Regions from separate parts of the Kitasatospora sp. NPDC036993 genome, predicted to be linked through region 3. Evidence: riboswitches for the same ligand, from Rfam matches in the RefSeq annotation. Region 3 holds a riboswitch; each other region holds the start of a gene.
The links. A riboswitch is a leader RNA that binds a small molecule or an ion and turns the genes downstream of it on or off. The one in region 3 is predicted to bind cobalamin.
Positions count from the first base shown of each region.

Region 1: it holds a riboswitch for cobalamin, as region 3 does, so the genes downstream of both, nicT (Nickel transporter NicT) here and ACZ7C5_RS33050 (cobalamin biosynthesis protein) in region 3, are expected to answer to the same signal.
Region 2: it holds a riboswitch for cobalamin, as region 3 does, so the genes downstream of both, ACZ7C5_RS36770 (CoA-acylating methylmalonate-semialdehyde dehydrogenase) here and ACZ7C5_RS33050 (cobalamin biosynthesis protein) in region 3, are expected to answer to the same signal.

Region 1 is NZ_JBVJRP010000003.1:393,129-400,062, reverse strand. It holds gene ACZ7C5_RS08040 (AAA family ATPase) at 1-71, shown strand, start outside; gene ACZ7C5_RS08035 (hypothetical protein) at 76-1,749, opposite strand; gene ACZ7C5_RS08030 (ArsR/SmtB family transcription factor) at 1,801-2,184, opposite strand; cobalamin riboswitch at 2,266-2,479, shown strand; gene nicT (Nickel transporter NicT) at 2,511-3,638, shown strand; gene rpmG (50S ribosomal protein L33) at 3,698-3,862, opposite strand; gene ACZ7C5_RS08015 (M24 family metallopeptidase) at 4,122-5,228, shown strand; gene efp (elongation factor P) at 5,305-5,868, shown strand; gene nusB (transcription antitermination factor NusB) at 5,873-6,310, shown strand; gene ACZ7C5_RS08000 (thioesterase family protein) at 6,503-6,934, shown strand, end outside.
Region 2 is NZ_JBVJRP010000031.1:31,051-37,984, forward strand. It holds gene ACZ7C5_RS36750 (HelD family protein) at 1-614, shown strand, start outside; gene ACZ7C5_RS36755 (zinc ribbon domain-containing protein YjdM) at 1,074-1,430, shown strand; gene ACZ7C5_RS36760 (MFS transporter) at 1,584-3,059, shown strand; gene ACZ7C5_RS36765 (MarR family winged helix-turn-helix transcriptional regulator) at 3,059-3,511, shown strand; cobalamin riboswitch at 3,615-3,798, shown strand; gene ACZ7C5_RS36770 (CoA-acylating methylmalonate-semialdehyde dehydrogenase) at 3,999-5,498, shown strand; gene ACZ7C5_RS36775 (acyl-CoA dehydrogenase family protein) at 5,504-6,649, shown strand; gene ACZ7C5_RS36780 (enoyl-CoA hydratase/isomerase family protein) at 6,649-6,934, shown strand, end outside.
Region 3 is NZ_JBVJRP010000021.1:78,932-85,865, reverse strand. It holds gene cobO (cob(I)yrinic acid a,c-diamide adenosyltransferase) at 1-72, opposite strand, end outside; gene ACZ7C5_RS33060 (putative cobaltochelatase) at 76-2,274, opposite strand; gene ACZ7C5_RS33055 (cobyric acid synthase) at 2,376-3,917, opposite strand; gene ACZ7C5_RS33050 (cobalamin biosynthesis protein) at 3,914-4,903, opposite strand; cobalamin riboswitch at 5,027-5,157, opposite strand; gene ACZ7C5_RS33045 (alpha/beta hydrolase family protein) at 5,562-6,668, shown strand.

The DNA of each region.
Region 1 (6,934 bases), on a different contig from region 3:
GGGGCGACGTGGAACTGGCGGAGCGCAGCCGCGAACGGCTGCGGGAACTGGCCGGTCAGGGCCCGTCCTAGGAGCCTACGGGCCGGTACTGAAGGACACCCGGGTACGGTGGCCGCCGGTGCGGACGGTGAGTCCGTGGTCGGGGAGGCCGGCCGGGTCGCCGCCGTCGGCGAGCCAGGAGGCGACGGCGGAGCCGAGCAGCAGCGGGTCGATGCCGGGGTCGGGGCGGCCCCAGTCCGGTTCGGCGCGGGCCTCCAGCAGCGGGCCGCCGCGCAGCCGCAGCAGATGGCGGGCCGGGCCGAGGGCGGCCACCGCGACGGCGAGGCCGGGCAGTTCGGCGGCGGTGTCGGCGAGCCAGCGGGTGGCGGGGCGTTCGGCGTGGGCCTCGGTGCGGGCGAGCACCTCGGCGGTGTGGCGCAGGGCGTCGCCGGGGTGGTCGTCGGTGAGGGCGTGGAAGCCGCGCGGGGTGTGGTCGCGCGGGTCGAAGGGGTAGCGCCGGAGGCTGACCTCGGTGCCCTCGCTCACTCCCTCGACGTCGTACGCGGTGGGCCCCTCGGCGGTCGCGGGGCGCGGAACGGGCCTGGGGTAGGGCGGTACGGCCGGTTCGTCCGCGGGTTCGTCGAGTCCGTCCAGGAAGGAGTAGAGCAGCGGGCGCAGCAGGTGGGCGGATTCGCCCTGGTGGGCGAGCGAGCGGCCGGTGACGCCGCTGAGGTCGGCCGGGCCCCGGGCCAGGGCGAGTTCGAGCTGGGCGGCGAGGTCCCCGTCCGGGTCGAGGACGGGCGCGGCCTGGCCGAAGGCGTAGCCGGGGGAGTGCGGGTCGAGTTCGGCGGCGCCGGTGGCGACGAGCACGGTGTGGTGTTCCAGGGCGGCGCCGTAGACGGTGACCGAGCCGTGGTCGCCGATCACGCAGTCGGCGGCGACGAGTGCGGCCTGCCAGCCCTGGTGGGGCGGGATCAGGCGCAGGCCCATCCGGCGGGCGTCGTCGAGCAGCGCCTCGGGGTCGTGGCGGCTCCAGACGTTGGGGTGCAGGACGACGGCCACGGTGTACTCGTCGGCGGGCAGCCGGCGGACCAGCCGCTGGGGGAGGTCGGGGTGGCGGCCGAGCAACGAGTGCCCGCTCCAGGTGGAGCTGACGACGACGAGCCGTCGGCCGCCGGTGGCGCCGAGCGCGGCGCGGTAGCCGTCGCGGGAGCGCCGGCTGGTGAGCATCCGGTCGAAGCACGGGTCGCCGACGACCCGGGCGACGTCCAGCGCCTCGGGGCAGGAGACCCGAAGCCGGTCCAGCTGCTCGGGGTGGGAGAGGCCGAGGACGTCCACGAACACCCGTCCGCGGTGGGTGAGTTCGTTGCGGGACAGGCCGGCGGCGGTGACCGTGTCGCCGGTGGACTCGGTGACCAGGCGGTTGTAGCCGACGCCGTGCGGGAGGACGACGAGGCGGGCGTCCAGGCGGTGCATGGAGGAGTGGACGGCGCAGGCGACGGCCAGGTCGAAGCGGTGCCGGACGGCGTCCTCCCAGTCCAGCACGGTGAAGCCGGGCAGGCCGCGCAGGTAGTCGTCCAGGGCGCGGTCGGCGAAGGCGGAGCCGGGGTTGACGGTGAAGTACCGCTCGATGCCGTCCGGGCTCAGCAGGGTGAGGACGTCCAGGACCCGGGTGGCCGAGGTGAGGGTGCGGGCGACCGCCAGCACGCGGGCCCTGACCGGTCGGGTGCTCCAGCGGTCGGCGGGCCAGGCGTGGGGGTGGGACGGCACACCATGATCGTACTCATCCGGCTCCGCCGCGGCACGGTTTCCGAGTGGGGGTCAGCCCGCCGCCGCGCTGGGCTCGTGGTGCTCGGCGGCGGCGCACTCGTCGAGGAGGGGGCGCATGGCCTCGTCCACGAGCCGGTAGCGCACCACTCGTCCGTCCCGGTCGCCGGTGACCACCCCGGCGGTGCGGAGCAGGCGCAGGGCCTGGGAGACGGCGGGGTCGCGCATGCCGGTGGCGACCGCCAGGTCCGTCACGGCGAGCGGGCCGGCCCGGTGGAGGGCGAGCAGCAGGGCGAGGCGTCCGGGGTCGGCGAGCAGCGAGAAGCGCTCGGCCCAGGTCCGGACGTGCGCGGGATCGCCGATCGCGGCGATGGCCTCGCAGACCCGGTGCCCGTCGATGGTGCGGTGGCCCACGCGGTCGGCAGGTACGAGATGCATGCCGGCATTCTCGCAGGCAAGGGTCTGTGATCCTGGACACCTGCGCACGTGCGCAGCCTTGCACGGGTCGGGCGGGGCCCCTACGGTGTAGCCCGCCGTGGTGCTCGGGAAGACCGGTGACGGACCCTCAGGGGTCCCCAGTCCGGAGCGGCCCTCGCCACTGTGATCGGGTCGTTCCTCCGCCCGCGGAGGAGCGTCGTCCGTACCCATGGAGCCACTGGGTGCCCCGCGCACCTGGGAAGGCGGGTACGGGCGTCCCGTAAGCCAGGAGACCGGCCACGGCATCTCACGAGGTTTTCCACGAGGTGCTGGAGCGTGATCCGCAGATGACCCTGCCCGAAACCGTTGCCGCCGGGGCGAATCCGGCGCCCTCGGTGCTGCCCAGCTTCCAGTGGCGGCGCGAGGACACCATCCGTACGGCCGGGCTGATGGGGGTGATCCTGGCCATGCACGTGGTGGCCTTCGGGACGCTCCTCTTCCTGGTCGCGCCCGAGAAGTACGAGGTCGGCACCCAGGTCTTCGGGGTGGGCCTGGGCGTCACCGCCTACACCCTCGGGATGCGGCACGCCTTCGACGCCGACCACATCGCGGTGATCGACAACACCACCCGCAAGCTGATGGCGGACGGCAAGCGCCCCGTCTCGGTGGGCTTCTGGTTCGCCCTCGGGCACTCCTCGATGGTGGTGCTGATGGCCGCCCTGGTGGCGGGCGGCGCGCAGCTGGCGAACACCCTGATGGACGACGAGTCGGCCACCCACAAGTGGCTCGGCGTGGTCGGCACCACCACCTCCGGCGTGTTCCTCTACCTGATCGGCGCGCTCAACCTGGCGGCGCTGCTCGGCATCCTCAAGGTGTTCCGTTCGATGCGCGCCGGGCAGTACGACGAGAAGGAGCTGGAGGCCCACCTCGACTCGCGCGGCTTCATGGCCCGGGTGCTGAACCGGGCGACCCGTTCGATCACCAGGCCGGGCCAGATGTTCCCGGTCGGCATGGTGCTGGGCCTGGGCTTCGACACCGCGACCGAGGTCACCCTGATGGTGATGGCCGGCTCGGGCGCGGCCTCCGGGCTGCCCTGGTACGCGATCGTCTGCCTGCCGCTGCTGTTCGCGGCCGGGATGAGCCTGTTCGACACCCTGGACGGGACGTTCATGAACTTCGCGTACCAGTGGGCCTTCGCCAACCCGGTGCGGAAGGTGTACTACAACCTGACCATCACGGGTCTGTCGATCGCGGTGGCCTTCATCATCGGCACCATCGAGCTGGTCGGGGTGCTGCACGAGAAGCTGGACCTGACCGACCCGGTCACCGGGTTCGTCGCCGAGATCTCGCTGGACAACGTCGGGTACGCCATCGCCGGGCTGTTCGTGGTGGTCTGGGCGATCGCGATCGGGTACTGGAAGCTCGCCCACGTCGAGAAGCGCTGGACGCCCGGCCAGGGGGCACAGAAGCACTGACCCGTGCGCGGAACGGCGCCTCCCCGCGCCGGGGGGAGGCGCCGTCCGGGTGGGCGGGGTCAGCGCTCCTCGCGGAAGTCGACGTGCCGGCCGGCGGCCGGGTCGAACTTGCGCAGGACCATCCGGTCCGGGTCGTTGCGGCGGTTCTTGCGGGTCACGTACGTGAAGCCGGTGCCGGCGGTGGAGCGGAGCTTGATCACCGGGCGCAGTTCGCTGCGGGCCATCGGGCGTCCTCCTGGGGCCAGGGGCGGCGGGTCCCGGTCGGTGGACCGAGCCCGTGCACCGAAATGGAATTCATTTCCACCCCGTCCAACGTGGGCCCGGCCCCGCCCATTCCCGGCGTCCGACGCCCGGGGGAGCGGGGAACCCGGCGCGTGCCCGAGGGGGAGGGCACGGAAGCGCGGGGGGCGCGCAAGGGGTACTGGGGGTTCTGTCGGGGGTGCTCGGCGGGCGCTTCGGGCCGGGGGTTCGTAGGCTCGACGCATGGCGGATGCGTACGCGGGGCGGCGGGAACGGGTGAGGGAGCACTGCAGTGCGACGGGGGCCGATGCGGCCCTGGTCACCCGTGCGGCGAACGTGCGGTACCTCACGGGCTGCGCGCCCTGTGGGGCGACCCTGCTGCTCACCAGGGAGAGAGCGCTGCTCGCGCTGCCGGACGACCTGCCCCCGGACGACTCGGGGGAGCACCTGATCGCCCCGGACGTCGCCCGGATGCCGGTGGCGACCGGAGCGGACACCGCGCTGGCCGCCGCGGCCGCCGCCGCCAGGTCCGGTGTGTCGGGCCTGGCCGTGGAGGAGCACGACCTGACCGTCAGCAGGCACCGGGCGGTGGGGGGCCTGGCCGAGGGGGCCCGGCTGGTGGACCTCGGCCGGGTGGTCGAGGGGCTGCGAGTGGTCAAGGACGAGCACGAGATCGCCGACCTGCGGATCGCCGCCGAGATCGCCGACCAGGCGCTCGGCGAGCTGCTGGAGTCGATCCTGGTCGGCCGCACCGAGCGGCACCTGGCGATGGAGCTGGAGCGCCGGATGATCGACCACGGCGCCGACCGGGCCGCCTTCCCGGTCTCGGTCGGCACCGGCAGCCACTCCGGCCAGGCCGCCCACCAGCCGACCGACCGCCGGGTGGAGGAGGGCGACTTCCTGACCGTGGTGATGGGCGCCCAGTACCGGGGCTACGGCGTCTCCACCGCCCGTACCTTCGTGATCGGCGCAGCCCCCGCGCCCTGGCAGGTGGAGCTGCACCGGCTGGTCTTCCGGGCCCAGCGGGCCGGGCGGGAGGCCCTCGGACCAGGAGTGGAGCAGTGCGTGCCCGACCGGGCCGCCCGGCAGGTGCTGGAGGCGGCCGGCCACGCCGAGGCCTCCCCGCACCCGGTGGGCCACGGCATCGGGCTGGAGATCCGGGAGGCGCCGCGCCTCGGTCCGTCGGACATGGGTAAACTGGACAGCCGCGTGCCGGTCACCGTCGGCCCAGGGGTCCACCTCCCGGGCAAGGGCGGCGTCCGGATCGAGGACACGCTCGTCGTGCGCCCCTTCGAAGAGGGCGGGCCCGAGCTGCTCACCATCACCACCAAGGAGCTCCTCGCCCTGTGACCGCGGCCCTCCGGCCGTCGGCGGCAGGACGCGAACCTTGGTTCCTTGACAGCTATATCCAGGAGTAAGTGCGCCCGTGGCTTCCACGAACGATCTCAAGAACGGCATGGTCCTCAAGCTGGACGGCGGCAAGCTCTGGTCCGTCGTGGAGTTCCAGCACGTCAAGCCCGGCAAGGGCCCGGCCTTCGTGCGTACCAAGCTGAAGGAGGTCCTGACCGGCAAGGTCGTCGACAAGACCTTCAACGCGGGCACCAAGGTCGAGACCGCCAACGTCGACAAGCGCACCATGCAGTTCTCGTACAAGGACGGCGAGAACTTCGTGTTCATGGACATGAGCACCTACGACCAGCTGACCATCGAGCCGCTCGTCGTCGGCGACGCCGCCAAGTACCTGCTCGAGGGCTTCGAGGCCACCGTCGCGCAGAACGAGGGCTCGGTCCTCTACATCGAGCTCCCGGCCGCCGTCGAGCTGGTCATCGCCGAGACCGAGCCGGGCGTCCAGGGCGACCGCTCCACCGGTGGCACCAAGCCGGCCACCCTGGAGACCGGCGCCGAGATCGCCGTCCCGCTCTTCGTCACCACCGGCGAGAAGGTCAAGGTCGACACCCGCGACGGCAGCTACCTCGGCCGGGTGAAGTAAGTCCGTGTCGGCCGCACGCAGCAAGGCCCGTACCCGGGCCTTCCAGATCCTCTTCGAGGCCGACCACCGCGGGGTAGACCCGCAGCGGGTCCTCGCCGACTGGGTGGCCCGCGCTCGCGAGCCCAAGCCCGACGAGGGCACCCCGCAGGTCGGTGAGTACACCATGGAGCTCATCGAGGGGTACGTCCAGCACGCCCGTCGCATCGACGACCTGATCGAGCAGTACGCGGTGGGCTGGACGCTCGACCGGATGCCGATCGTGGACCGCAACGTCCTGCGGCTCGGTGCGTACGAGCTGATCTGGGAGGACGGCGTCCCGGACGCCGTCGTCCTGGACGAGTCCGTCGAGATCGCCAAGGAGTTCTCCACGGACGACTCCCCGGCCTTCGTCAACGGCCTGCTCGCCCGCTTCCTGGAGCTGAAGCCGAGCATCCGCCGCTGACGGATCGACCTCGCGGGTCGACCTCGCGGGTCGACCCCGGGGATCGGCCTCACGGAACGACCTCGGAACGGCCGCCGGACCCGAACACGGGTCCGGCGGCCGTTCCGCGTTTCACCCGGGCGGCGTAGGGTGAGGGCTTACCCATCGGTAACTTGATGTCCGTCAGCACGCGTGAAGGGCAGGTCTCTCCCCATGACCACGGCGATCCGCAGCGAGTTCGACCAGGGCATCGCCCTGACCAGGCACCCCGAGGAGGCCGGCCGCTACGAGGCCGAGCTCGGCGCCGGCTGGCAGATCGGCGGCGGGGTGAACGGCGGACTGCTGCTCGCGGTGGCCGCACACGCGCTGTCGCTGGAGCACGGCACCCACCCGGACCCGGTGTCGATCAGCGGTTACTACCTGTCCGCGTCCACCCCGGGACCCGCCACCGTCCGCACCGAGGTGCTGCGCTCCGGCCGCGGCCTGTCCACCGGTACCGCCTCACTCGGCCAGGACGGCGTCGAGCGGCTGCGGGTGGTGGCCAGCCACGGCGACCTCGCCGCCGCCGACGGTGAGGTGCGCACCAGCGCGCAGCCGCCGCGGCTGCCGCCGCCCGACCAGTGCATCGGCGTCGAGCACGCGCCC
Region 2 (6,934 bases), on a different contig from region 3:
CCCGCCGCAGCGTCTTCGGCTCGCTCACCGTCCTCGGCGACCTCGCCCAGGCGACGGCGCCGTGGGCCGCCCGCAGCTGGCCCGAGCAGCTCGGCCACCTGGGCAAGCCGCAGGCCGCGGTGGTGCCGCTGACCACCGGTTTCCGCGTCCCGGCCGTGGTGATGGCCCTCGCCAACACCCTGCTGGGAGCGCTGGGCGTGGCGGTGCCGCCGGCCGTGTCGCTGCGGCAGGACGGCGAGCTGACGGTGCGGAGCGTGGCCGGGGGCGGCCTGGGCGGGGCGGTGGTGACGGCGGTGCGGGCCGCGCTGGAGCGCGAGGGCTCGATCGCGGTGATCGCGGCCGACGACGCGGTGGCGGAGACCGCCGAGGCCCTCCGGGAGGCGGGCGTCCCGACCGGCGCGGCCGAGCAGGCCGGCACCACGGCGCGGGTGACGGTGCTGCCGGCGTCGCTGGCGAAGGGGCTGGAGTACGACCACGTGGTGGTGCTGGAGCCGGCCGCGATCGTGGAGGCCGAAGCGCGCGGGCTGCACCGCCTGTACGTGGTGGTGACGCGGGCGGTCTCCCGGCTGGACGTCCTGCACGCCCGCCCGCTGCCCGCGCCGTTGGCCGGGTGACGGGCGGGGCGGGGCGGGTGCGGATCGCGCCAATTGCGGGGCCGTTTCGGGACGGCGGCCGCCAAGGAGACCAGGGTCTACACGACGACGAGGGACGGCAGCCTCCAGGAGTGGACCGCGGGTCCTGTGAACCACGGCTGGTCCCCTCGGAGCCCCGGCAACCAGGCACGCGGGCCCGCGACCCAGGGCGGGCCGACGGCCGCGGTGTAGCAGGGGACACCTTCGTGTTCGCCGACGGTACGGAGGACGGCCCCGGCAGGTGCCCGGCGTCCTCCGACCGGGGCACCTTCGGGGGCTGCCCTCACGTCGGCGGACAGGTGGTTTGAAAAATTCTTCAAGTTCATACATGCTGGCGTGCCGTCGGATCGGCGCGAGGTGCGTCAGGGTGCCCTCTGCGTGGGCACCGGACCCGCCGGCCCGGCCCCCTTGCCGCCTCGAAACCCTGGATGCGTTGAACCCATGAGCGACAGCCTGCCCCCGTGCCCGCAGTGTTCCTGCGAGTACACCTATGAGATGAACGCCCTCGTGGTCTGCCCCGAGTGCGCCCACGAGTGGGTGCCCGGCGGCTCCGAGGAGAGCGGCGCCGCGGCCGGCGAGCGTGTGATCAAGGATGCCGTCGGCAACGTGCTGAACGACGGGGACACCGTGACGGTGGTCAAGGCGCTCAAGGTCAAGGGCAGCGTCTCCGGCATCAAGGCCGGCACCAAGGTGCGCAACATCCGCCTGGTGGACGGCGTCGACGGGCACGACATCGACTGCCGTGTCGAGGGCTTCGGCGCCATGCAGCTCAAGTCGAGCGTGGTCAAGAAGGCCTGACCCGCGGGCCTGGACGGCCGCGCCCCGCCGAGGAGATCGGTGTGGGCGCGGCCGTTCCGTCTTTCCCGGACCGGAAAAGGGTGGAGTCGTCGCGGGAGTTAGTTATAGGCTCACAATGATTACAACAACACAAGTAACCATGGAGCGTCCGTCATGCCCGATGCCGCCCGACCGCGGCCCTGGCTCGTGCTCGCCATCTGCTGCATGAGCCTGCTGATCGTCAGCCTCGACGTCACCATCCTGAACGTGGCCCTGCCCGCCATCCGGAGTGACCTGCACACCTCGGTGTCCGGACTCCAGTGGACGGTCGACGCCTACACCCTGGTACTGGCGAGCCTCCTGATGCTCTCCGGATCGACCGCCGACCGGATCGGCCGCCGCCGGGTGTTCCGGATCGGACTGGTGGTGTTCTCCGGGGCCTCCCTGCTGTGCAGCCTGGCCCCCGGGCTCGGCTGGTTGCTCGCCGCGCGGATGCTCCAGGCGGTCGGCGGATCGATGCTGAACCCCGTCGCGATGTCGATCATCAGCAACACCTTCACCGACTCCCGGCAGCGCGCCCGCGCGATCGGCGTGTGGAGTGGCGTGGTCGGCATCAGCATGGCCGCCGGACCGATCCTCGGCGGGGTCCTGGTGGAGTCGGCCGGCTGGCGGGCGATCTTCTGGATCAACGTCCCGATCGGCCTGGCCGCGCTCTTCCTCACCCGCTACGTGCCGGAGTCGCGGGCGGCCCGCACCCGCAGGGCGGACCCGGTCGGCCAGCTGCTGGTCGTCGTGCTGCTCGCCGGACTCACCTACGCGATCATCGAGTCGCCGGAACGCGGCTGGACCTCGCCCGTGGTCCTCGGCTGCACGGCGGCCGCGCTCGGCGCGCTGCTGGGCCTGCTGTGGTACGAGCCCCGGCGCACCGACCCCCTGATCGACCTGCGGTTCTTCCGCTCCGCGCCGTTCTCCGGTGCCACCGTGATCGCGGTCGCCGCCTTCGCCGGCCTCGGCGGGTTCCTGTTCGTCGGCTCCCTGTACCTCCAGGACGTCCGCGGGCTCGACCCGCTGCACGCCGGGCTGTTCATGCTGCCGATGGCGGTCATGTCGCTGCTCACCGCGCCGCTGTCCGGCCGGATGGTGGCCACCCGCGGGCCGCGCACGCCCCTGCTGCTCGCCGGGACGGCACTGACCGCGAGCGCCGTGCTCCAGGCGGTCGGCTACGCCGAGCACGTGCCGACCGGTCTGCTGGTCGTCGCCTTCCTGCTCTTCGGCACCGGCTTCGGCCTGGTCAACGCGCCGATCACGAACACCGCCGTCTCCGGGATGCCCCGCGCGCAGGCGGGCGTGGCGGCGGCCGTCGCCTCCACCAGCCGGCAGGTCGGCCAGTCCCTGGGCGTCGCGGTGACCGGTGCGCTGATGGCCGGTGCCGCCCACGCCGACCCGGCGGCCTTCACCGCCGCCGCCCGGACGGCGTGGTGGATCATCGCCGGCTGCGGTGTCGCCGTGCTGGTCACCGGTACGCTCACTTCCGGTCGCTGGGCCAGGGCGACGGCCGAACGCGCGGCGGAGCGGCTCGCCGCCGAGGAGGCGGCCGAGGACGCCGGCGGCAACGGGATCAGAGAGACGAAGGGGACGGTGGACGCCTGATGGAGTGCCTTGACACCGGCGGACACCCGGAGCCGGGCGAGGCCGATGCCGGGATGGCGGCCCGGGTCTGGCAGGGGATGTACGCGCTCGTGCTGGAGCGCCACGACCGCCGCAAGGCCGTCGCCGACGCCCTCGGCATGAGCTTCAGCCGGGTCAGGGCGCTGCGCCGGCTCGCCGCCGGACCGCTCACCCTGCGGGAGCTGGCCGAGCGGCTGACCGCCGACCCGCCGTACACCACCGTGATCGTGGACGACCTGGTGCGGCGCGGCCTCGCCGAACGCATCACCAACCCGGCCGACCGGCGCTCCAAGCTGGTCCACCTCACCGAGGAGGGCGAGGCGAAGGCCGCGCTCGCCACCGGCATCCTCGCCACCCCGCCGGACGCCCTGCTCGCGCTGCCGCCGGAGGACATCCGCGCGCTCGACCGGGTGGTGGCGAAGCTCCTGGGCTGAGGCCGCCCCCGGGCCCGGGCGGTGCTCGACGGCCCCGGGCGGGCCGGTGACGACGCGTCCGTGACGTGTTCTCACGGGTTGTCGCTCTGGACTTACTAGGACGTCCAACTATATGGTCGACGGCAGGTCCGCGGTGTCAGGGAAGCCGGTGTGAGTCCGGCACGGTCCCGCCACTGTGACCGGGGAGTCCGTCCTCGCAGGAGACGGCCACTGGCAGCCAGCCGGGAAGGCCAGGGGGCGGGCGTCGATCCGGGAGTCAGGATACCGGCCGCGGGTGGTTCGTGTTTTCCACGAGGATGGAGACGACACGCATGACTCCGGGCCGCTGTTCCCGTTCCGCTGCCGTGCTTCCGGTCGCCAGGGCGCTCGACGCCTGACGATCCGTCATTTTCCGCCTGCCCGCAGGCCCGTGCGCCGACCGTGCGCGCGGCCGGGCGGCGGTGCTCTCCAGTCCTCCTCTCCCCAGCGCTGATGAGAGAAGGAACCGATGGTCCGTGAACTGACCCACTTCGTCGGCGGCAAGCGCGCCGCCGGGACGTCCGGCCGGTACGGCGACGTCTTCGACCCCAACACCGGCCGGGTGCAGGCCCGGGTGCCGCTGGCCGACCGTGGCGAGGTCGAGGCGGTGATCGCCGACGCCGCCCAGGCGCAGCCCGAGTGGGCGGCCTGGAACCCGCAGCGGCGGGCCCGGGTGCTGCTGCGCTTCCTGCAACTGGTCGAGGGCGAGAAGGAGGAACTCGCCCGGCTGCTCTCCGCCGAGCACGGCAAGACCGTTTCCGACGCCCACGGCGACATCCAGCGCGGCCTGGAGGTCGTGGAGTTCGCCGCCGGCATCCCGCACCTGCTGAAGGGCGAGTTCAGCGACAACGCCGGGACGGGCATCGACGTGTACTCGATGCGCCAGCCGCTCGGCGTGGTCGCCGGCATCACCCCGTTCAACTTTCCGGCGATGATCCCGCTCTGGAAGGCCGCCCCCGCCCTGGCCTGCGGAAACGCCTTCGTTCTCAAGCCCTCGGAGCGCGATCCCTCGGTGCCGCTGCGGCTGGCCGAACTCTTCCTGGAGGCCGGGCTGCCGCCAGGCGTGCTCAACGTGGTCAACGGCGGCAAGGAGGCCGTGGACACCCTGCTGGAGGACCCGCGCGTCCAGGCCGTGGGCTTCGTCGGCTCCACACCGATCGCCCAGTACGTCTACGCCACCGCCGCCGCCCATGGCAAGCGGGCGCAGTGCTTCGGAGGCGCCAAGAACCACCTGATCGTGATGCCGGACGCCGACCTCGACCAGGCGGCCGACGCGCTGATCGGCGCCGGGTACGGTTCGGCCGGCGAGCGGTGCATGGCGATCTCGGTGGCCGTCCCGGTGGGGGAGGAGACCGCGGACGCCTTGGTGGCCAAGCTGGTCGAGCGGATCGCCGCGCTCAAGGTCGGGCGCTCGGACGACCCGGCGGCGGACTTCGGCCCGCTGGTCGGCGCCGACGCGCTCGACCGGGTCCGCGGGTACCTGGACCTCGGCGTCCGGGAGGGCGCCGAACTCGTCGTCGACGGGCGGGAGTTCCGACTGGAAGGACACGAGGGCGGCTACTTCCTCGGCGCCTCGCTGTTCGACCGGGTCACGCCCGGGATGCGGATCCACCGCGAGGAGATCTTCGGTCCGGTGCTCACGGTCGTCCGCGCCGCCGACTACGAGGAGGCGCTGCGGCTGCCCAGCGAGCACGAGTTCGGCAACGGCGTGGCCATCTACACCCGGGACGGCGACACCGCCAGGGACTTCGCCCGGCGGGTGGACACCGGCATGGTCGGGGTCAACGTGCCCATCCCGGTGCCGGTCGCCTACCACACCTTCGGCGGCTGGAAGCGCTCCGCGTTCGGCGACCTCAACCAGCACGGCCCCGACTCCATCCGCTTCTACACCCGCACCCGCACCGTCACCTCGCGCTGGCCCTCCGGGGTCAAGGAGGGCGCGAGCTTCACCATGCCGACGATGGGGTGAACGCCGTGCACGCAAGTGATCTGACGGAAGATCAGATTGATATCGCCGCCGCGGTACGGGAGTTCGCCGCCGAGTGCCTGGCGCCGTACGCGGTGGAGTGGGACCAGGCCAAGCACTTTCCGGTGGACGTGCTGCGCAAGGCCGCCGACCTCGGGCTGGCCGGGGTCTACGTCCGCGAGGAGGCCGGCGGCTCCGGACTCTCCCGGCAGGACGGGGTGGTGGCCTTCGAGGCACTGGCCGGCGGCTGCCCTTCCATCGCCGCCTACCTGTCCATCCACAACATGGTCGGCTGGATGGTCGACCGCCACGGCACCGAGGAGCAGCGCGCCCGCTGGCTGCCCGCGCTCTGCTCGGCCGAGCACCTGGGCAGCTACTGCCTGACCGAACCGGGGGCAGGTTCCGACGCCGCCGCCATCACCACCCGGGCGGTGCGCGCCGGCGACCACTGGGTGCTGGACGGCGTCAAGCAGTTCGTCTCGGGCGCGGGTGCCGCCAGGGTGTACCTGGTGATGGCCCGCACCGGCGAACCGGGCGCCAGGGGCATCTCGGCGTTCCTGGTGGACCGCGACGACCCGGGCCTCTCCTTCGGGCCGAACGAGAGGAAGATGGGCTGGAACGCCCAGCCGACCCGCCAGGTGCTGCTGGACGGGGTCAGGCTGCCCGCCGACCGGCTGCTCGGCGGCGAGGGCGAGGGCTTCCGGATCGCGATGGCCGGCCTCGACGGCGGCCGGCTCGGCATCGCCGCCTGCTCGCTCGGCGGCGCCCAGAGCGCCCTGGAGCGGACGACGGCGCACCTCGCCGACCGCGAGGCCTTCGGCGCCCGGCTGCTGCACGCCCAGGCGCTCCAGTTCCGGCTCGCCGACATGGCCACCGAACTGGAGGCCGCTCGGGCGCTGCTCTGGCGCGCGGCGGCGGCCCTGGACCGCGGCGACCCGCGGGCCCCGCAGCTGTGCGCGATGGCCAAGCGGCACGCCACCGACACCGGCTTCGAGGTGGCCAACCAGGCGCTCCAGCTCCACGGCGGCTACGGCTACCTGACCGAGTACGGCATCGAGAAGACCGTCCGCGACCTGCGGGTGCACCAGATCCTGGAAGGGACCAACGAGATCATGCGCGTCATCGTCGCCCGCGGCCTGATCGGGGCCGCCTGATGGGGGCCGACACCACCGGGGCCGACGACGTCCTGGTCCACCGGGAGGGCCGGGCCGGGCTGATCGTGCTCAACCGCCCCAAGGCCCTCAACGCCCTCACCCACGCCATGGTGCTGCGGATCGCCCGGGCCCTGGACGACTGGGAGCACGACGACGCCGTCGCGACCGTGGTCGTCACCGGCGCCGGCGAGCGCGGGCTCTGCGCGGGCGGCGACATCGTCGCCATCCACCGCGCCGCCACCGGCGGGGACCGCGCCGCCGCCGAGCGGTTCTGGCGCGACGAGT
Region 3 (6,934 bases):
GATCGGCAGCGTACGGCGCTGGCGGGTGGTCATGCCGTCGTCGGGAACGCTCTCGGGGACACCCTTGGGCATCGGTCAGGCCGCCTTTCGCATGGTGGTGGTCGCACGGTTCACGGAGCGGTTCGCCGAACGGCTCTCGGAGCGGTTCTCGGAGCGGTTCTCGGAGCGGTTGGCGCGGACGAGCGAGGCCACGCCCTCGGCGCGCAGCTCGTCCAGGCTGACGGCAGTGCCGCCGAGCAGCCCGGCCAGGGTGTGGGCCAGCCCCAGCCGGACCGGGCCCGACTCGCAGTCCAGCACCACGCTCGCGGCGCCCTGCGCCGCGAACAGCGCGGCCGCGCGGTGCGACTGCGCGAGCGCGTCCCGCCCGCCGGTGGCCCGGCCGTCGGTCACCACGACCAGCAGCGGGCGCCGGTTCGGGTCGCGCAGCCGCTCCACCCGCAGCACCTCGTGCGCGCGCAGCAGGCCGGCGGCCAGCGGGGTCCGGCCGCCGGTGGGCAGCGACTCCAACCGGGCCGCGCCGACCTCCACGGAGGAGGTGGGCGGCAGCGCCAGTTCGGCGCCCGAGCCGCGGAAGGTGATCATCCCGATCTTGTCCCGGCGCTGGTAGGCGTCCATCAGCAGCGACAGCACCGCGCCCTTGACGGCGGTCATCCGCTGCCGGGCGGCCATCGAACCGGAGGCGTCCACCACGAACAGCACCAGGTTGGACTCCCTTCCCTGGCGCACCTGTTCGCGGAAGTCGTCCTTGCGCAGCACCAGCGCCCGACCGCTGCGCCCGCGCGCGGCCTGGTGCGGCGCGGCGGCCTGGAGGGTCGCGGTCAGGTGCAGCCGGCCGAGCGCGCCCTGCGGGCGGCGGGCGCGGACGGTGTGCCCGCCGGTGGTCTCGGCGGGGGAACGGCGGCCCTGGGCGCCGTGGCCGGTGCCGCGGACGGTGAACAGCCGGGTCCGGTACGGGTCTCCGGCCGCGACCGGCGACGACTCCCGTGCGGGGGCCGGGTGTTGGGCCGGTACGGGCTGCTGCGCGGGTGCGTCGCCGCCCTCGGCGCCCTCGCCGCCCTCGGCGCCCTCGGCGCCCTCGGCGCTCTCGGCACCGCCGGTGCCGTCGGGGGCGGTGGCCTCCGGAGTGCCGCCGTCGGACGGATCGGGCGCCCCGCCGCCGTCCGGGCCGCCCCCGTCAGGGCCGTCGCCGTTGCCGGGGCCGTCGCCGTCGGGCCCCGGACCGTCGCCCTCGGGCTCGGGGTCCGGCTCGGGGTCGTCGCCCTGTGCCTGCTCCTCCAGCGTGCGCTCCAGCTGCTCCTCGTCCAGTCCGGGCGCGTCGAAGGGGTTGCGCCGGCGCCGGTGCGGCAGCGCAAGCCGGGCCGCCTTGCGGACGTCCTCCTCCAGCACCTCGGTGCGCCCGTCCCAGGCGGCCAGCGCGACGGCCGTGCGGGCCATCACGATGTCCGCGCGCAGCCCGTCCACCTCGAACGCGGCGCAGACGGCGGTGATCTGACGCAGTGCCACATCCGGCAGCTCCACCTTGGGAAGCAACTCCCGTGCGGTGGTGATGCGTTCGGCGAGTGCTCGCTCCTCCTCGGCGAACCGCGCGGCGAAGCCGGCCGGGTCCACGTCGTACGCGAGCCGGCGGCGGACCACCTCGGCGCGCTCGACCGGGTCGCGGGTGGCGGCGATCTCGACGGTCAGGCCGAACCGGTCGAGCAGCTGCGGCCGCAGCTCGCCCTCCTCCGGGTTCATCGTGCCGACCAGCAGGAACCGGGCCGCGTGCCGCACCGACACGCCCTCGCGCTCGACGTAGGAGCGCCCCATCGCGGCGGCGTCCAGCAGCAGGTCCACCACGTGGTCCTGGAGCAGGTTGACCTCGTCGATGTAGAGCACGCCGCGGTGCGCCCTGGCGAGCAGCCCCGGCTCGTAGGCCTTGACGCCCTCGGCCAGCGCCCGCTCCAGGTCGAGCGAGCCGACGATCCGGTCCTCGGCCACGCCGACCGGCAACTCGACCAGCTGGGAAGGCCGTTCGGAGAAAGGCGGGGAGACGTGCGGCCCGTCCGGGCACTGCGGGTCGGGCGCGGCCGGGTCGCAGGCGAAGCGGCAGCCGTCCACGGTGGCGATGGACGGCAGCAGGCCGGCCAGCGCGCGCACCATGGTCGACTTCGCGGTGCCCTTCTCGCCGCGCACCAGCACGCCGCCCACGGCCGGGGAGACCGCGTTCAGCAGCAGCCCGAGCCGCAGGTCGGCCATGCCGACGATCGCGGTGAACGGATAGCGGACGTCACTCATGCCGTACCCCACTCCTGTCGTGCCCGGTTCCGCGGGACCAGCCTGGTCCCGCGGTCCTGCCTGGCTCTGCAGACCAGCCTGGTCTCGCGGTCCTGTCCGGCTCATGCGTCACTCCCAGGGGCCCCGGGCGGGACGAACGGCAGCGATCCGGCCGCCGGCACTCCGCCCTCGATCAGCTTCCACAGCGCGTCGGTGTCGGCGTGCTCCTCGATCAGGTCGCCCAGCCGGTCCAGCCGGGCCTCGCGCGCCGCGGCGAAGGAGGTGTCCGGCGCCGCGACGAACGCCCGGCCGGCCAACCCGGCCACCTCGCGCAGGAATTCGCGGCGGAACCCGTCGTTCTCCAGCGCGCCGTGCCAGGTCGTGCCCCAGACCGAGCCCACCCGGCAGCCGTCCAGGCCCTGCCCGTGGCCATCGGAGAGGAACACCTCCCCGCCGCCCTCGACCGTCACCACCCCGTGGTGGATCTCGTAGCCCTCCACCCGCTGCCCGAACGCCTCGCCGACCGGCCGCGCCAGAACCTTCTCCACGCCGAACCGCACGTGCGTCGGCAGCAGACCGAGACCCTCGACGGCGCCCGCCTTCGACTCGACCTCGTCCACGATCGAGCGCCCCAGCATCTGGTAGCCGCCGCAGACGCCGAGGAGCGGCAGCCCGGCCGCCGCCCGCGCCCTCAGGGCCGGCTCCAGGCCGCGTCCGCGCAGCCAGGCGAGGTCCGCGACGGTGGCCCGGGTGCCGGGCAGCACCACCAGGTCGGCGTCGGCCAGCTCCTCCGGCCGGGTCGCCCAGCGCACCAGCACGCCCGGCTCCTGCGCGAGCGCGTCCAGGTCGGTGAAGTTGGACAGCCGCGGGAAGCGCACCACGGTCACCCGCAGCACGTCCGCGCCGAGCGGCCCGCGGCCGTCCACCCGGTCCACCACGGTGGACAGGTCCAGCGAGTCCTCGGCGTCCAGCCACAGCCCCGGCAGCATCGGCAGGGTGCCCAGCACCGGACGGCCGGTCAGCTCGTGCAGCATCTCCAGCCCGGGCGCCAGCAGCCGCGCGTCGCCGCGGAACTTGTTGACGAACCAGCCCGCCACGTGCCGCTGGTCCTCCGCCGAGAGCAGCGCCAGCGTCCCGTACATCGCCGCGAAGACCCCGCCGCGGTCGATGTCCCCGACCACCACCACCGGCAGGGCGGCGGCCGTGGCCAGGCCCATGTTGGCGATGTCGCGGTCGCGCAGGTTGATCTCGGCGGGCGAGCCGGCGCCCTCGCAGACGACCACGTCGTAGCGGCGGCGCAGGTCGGCCAGGCACTCCAGGGCGCGCTCCAGCAGGACGGGCTTGCGCTCGCGGTAGTCCAGCGCGCCCACCTCGGCGACCGCTCTGCCGAGCAGCACCACCTGGCTGCGGCCGTCCGCGCCCGGTTTGAGCAGCACCGGGTTCATCGCCGCCTCCGGCTCCACCCGGGCGGCCTGCGCCTGCATCGCCTGGGCGCGGCCGATCTCGGCGCCGCCGGCGGTGACGAAGGAGTTGAGCGACATGTTCTGCGCCTTGAACGGCGCGACCCGCACACCCTGGCGGACGAGCCAACGGCAGATCCCGGCCGTCACCACGCTCTTGCCCGCGTCCGAGGTCGTCCCCGCGACCAGCAGCGCGTTCGTCATGCCCTTCCCCTCTTCTTCCCCAGGAACGCCCGCAGCAGGACGTGCCCCGCGACCGTCGTACCCAGCGCCAGTGCGCCCACCCGCCGGGACAGCGCGCAGGCCCGCTCGATGTCGTCCACCGTCACCGGGCGCAGCTCCGCGCCCAGCACCGGACGGTGCTCCACCCGCTCGCCGTACCGGAGCGTCCCGCCCAGCCGAACGCCCACCGCGCCGGCGAAGGCCGCCTCCGCCTGGCCCGCGTTCGGGCTCGGATGCGCGGAGCCGTCCCGCCGCCAGACCCGCCAGGCCGTCCTGGGCTCGGGCGCGGCGGCCACCGTCAGCAGCGCCGTCAGCCGGGCGCCCGGCCAGCCCGCCAGGTCGTCCAGCCGGGCCGAGGCCCAGCCGAACCGGGTGTGGCGCGGCGAGCGGTGGCCCACCATGGCGTCCAGGGTGTTCACGGCGCGGAAGGCCAGCAGACCGGGGGTGCCGGCCAGGGCGCCCCAGGTCAGCGCGTTCACCACGGCGTCGGCGGTGTTCTCGGCCACCGACTCGACCACCGCCCGGGCGATCTGCTGCTCGTCCAGTGCGCTCGGGTCCCGTCCGCACAGGTGCGGCAGCCGCTCGCGGGCGGCCGCGAGGTCGCCCGCGGCCAGCGAGCGGCCGATGGTGCGGGCCTCCCGGGTCAGCGAGGTGCCGCCGAGCACCGTCCAGGTCGCGGCCGCCGCCAGCGCCGCCCGGCCCAGCGGGCGCCGGCCCACCGTACGGTCCAGGGCGAGCGCGCCCGCCGCGACCGCGCCGACGCACAGCGCCGTGTACCCGGCTCCGGCGGCGCGGTCGTCGCGCCACAGCCGTCGCTCCAGGGCGGTCGCGGCGCTGCCGAAGGCGGCCACCGGGTGGCCCCGGCGGGGGTCGCCGAAGCGGGCGTCCGCGGCGTGGCCCGCGACGGCGCCGAGCGCGAACGCGGCGGCGCGGGTCAGCGGGCGCGGGGCCGACGTGGGTGGGGCCACCGGGCGCGGGGTCAGCGGGCGCACGGCGGAAGGCAGCTCGAAGTCCGGCGGGGCGGGGCAGCCTGCATCGGGTGCGTGTCCTCACTCAGGGTCCGCGCCCTGGATCGACGTGACGGGGGCGAGAGTCTCCTGGCTTCCGGGTCGGACGCACCCTCGGAGCCTTCCAGCGGCCTTCGACGGCCCGCCGTGGCGATGTTCCGAGCGTGCTCCCCGGTGACAGTGGCGGGACCGCGCCGGACTTCCACCGGCTTCCTCTCCATGCCCTCCGTTTGGCCCCAGGATCCCATCACGGGCCAGAACCGGGAGTCAACCGAGGTCACGGAGGGGTTGGTCACACCCGGACATCGCTGACGCCCCCTCCGATCGCCCGGCCCGGCACCGGCCCGGTCCGCTCTCGCCGGCTCCCGTCGCCAGTCTCGCCACTCCCACCACTCTCGTGACTCTTGTGACTTTTCACCGGGACGAGCCCGTCCCCTTCCGCCTGGGTACCTCCGATCGCCCCCGTCCTCCTCGCCACGGGCTTCTGGCACCTCCTCAGCACCGCCGGGGCATCGCCCGCATGACCCGGATGGCCCAGTCCGGTGGCCGGGCGGGCGGGGCGCCGGTGAACTGGTGCCCGAGCACCGTCCGGTGCGTGAGCAACAGAGCGGGGAGCGAAATGCGTTGGGGAACCGCCGCCGTCGTGGCGGCCGCCGCGGTCGGGGCCGCCGTGCTGGTGGTCGGCCGCCGGGCCTCCGAGCGGATGGTCCGTCCGGCGACCGCCGTCCAGGAGTCCGGGCCGGTCGTGGTCCGCGGTCTCGCTCCCGGACGGATCACCTTCTCCCGCGGTCCCGAGAGCCTGCGCCCCGGCCGCTGGGCGGTCGAGTGGGCGGACGGCGGGCACGCGGTCGTCGAGGAGGTCCTGCACCGCGACGAGCAGAGCGTCACCCGCCGGCTGGTCCGCGCCGACCTGGGCACCCTCACCCCCGGCACCGAGGTTCGCTTCACTCCCCGCGTCCACCTCGGCGACCCCACCGAGGCGCTCGGCCTCGCCTTCACCGACACCACGGCGGACGGCGAACTCGGCGCCCTGCCCGCCTGGCGACTCGACGGCCGGCGCGGCACCTGGGTGATCCTGGTGCACGGCCCGGAGTCCGACCGCGGACAGACCCTCCCGGTGCTCCCCGTCCTCGACCGGCTCAGGCTGCCCGTCCTCGCCGTCACCTACCGCGGTGACGAGGGTGCCCCCGCCTCCCCGGACGGGCTCAGCCACTTCGGCGAGACCGAGTGGCGCGACATCGAGTCGGCGGTACGGCTGGCACTCGACAACGGTGCGGGCAAGGTGATCCTCTACGGCTGGTCCCTCGGCGCCACCATGGTCCTCCAGACGGCGGCCCGCTCGGCCTGGTCGTACGCCATCCGCGGGCTGATCCTCGACTCGCCCGTGCTCGACCTGCCGGCCTCCGCCCGCCGGGACGCCGCCCGGGCCGGCTTCCGGGGCGTCGCCGCCGAACTCGGCGCCCTCGCCGCGGAGGGTCGCACCGGCGTCGACCTCGCCGACTTCAGCCGGATCGCCGAGGGCACCGACCTGCGCGTCCCGACCCTCCTCCTGCACAGTCCGGCAGATCCGATCGCCCCCTTCCGCACCGCCGAGAAGCTGGCCGCCGCCCACCCCGACGTGGTCAGCCTCCGGGCGTTCCCCGGCGCCGGCCACGCCACCCTCTGGAACGCCTCCCCCGATCACTACACGGAGCTTCTCCGCCGCTGGCTCACACCGCTTCTCTAGGGCGGGACGTGCCCGTGGGGGAGAGGCCCGCCGGGCTCCGGCGCTTTTCCCGAGAGCTTCACCTGTTCACGAATGAACGTTTCTCTATTTCGCCGGGCGGCACGAGAAGTCGAACCGGCCGACTTCTCGTGCACTATGACCCCGCCGGTCCGTGCGCCATCCGTCCGGATTGGGGCTGGACAGCCCCGCCGGGCGTTGGCGGAACGGGATTCCCCCAGGAAATCCACCCCCTCGGCCGGGGCAAAAACTTGCCCCTCCTCTCAACC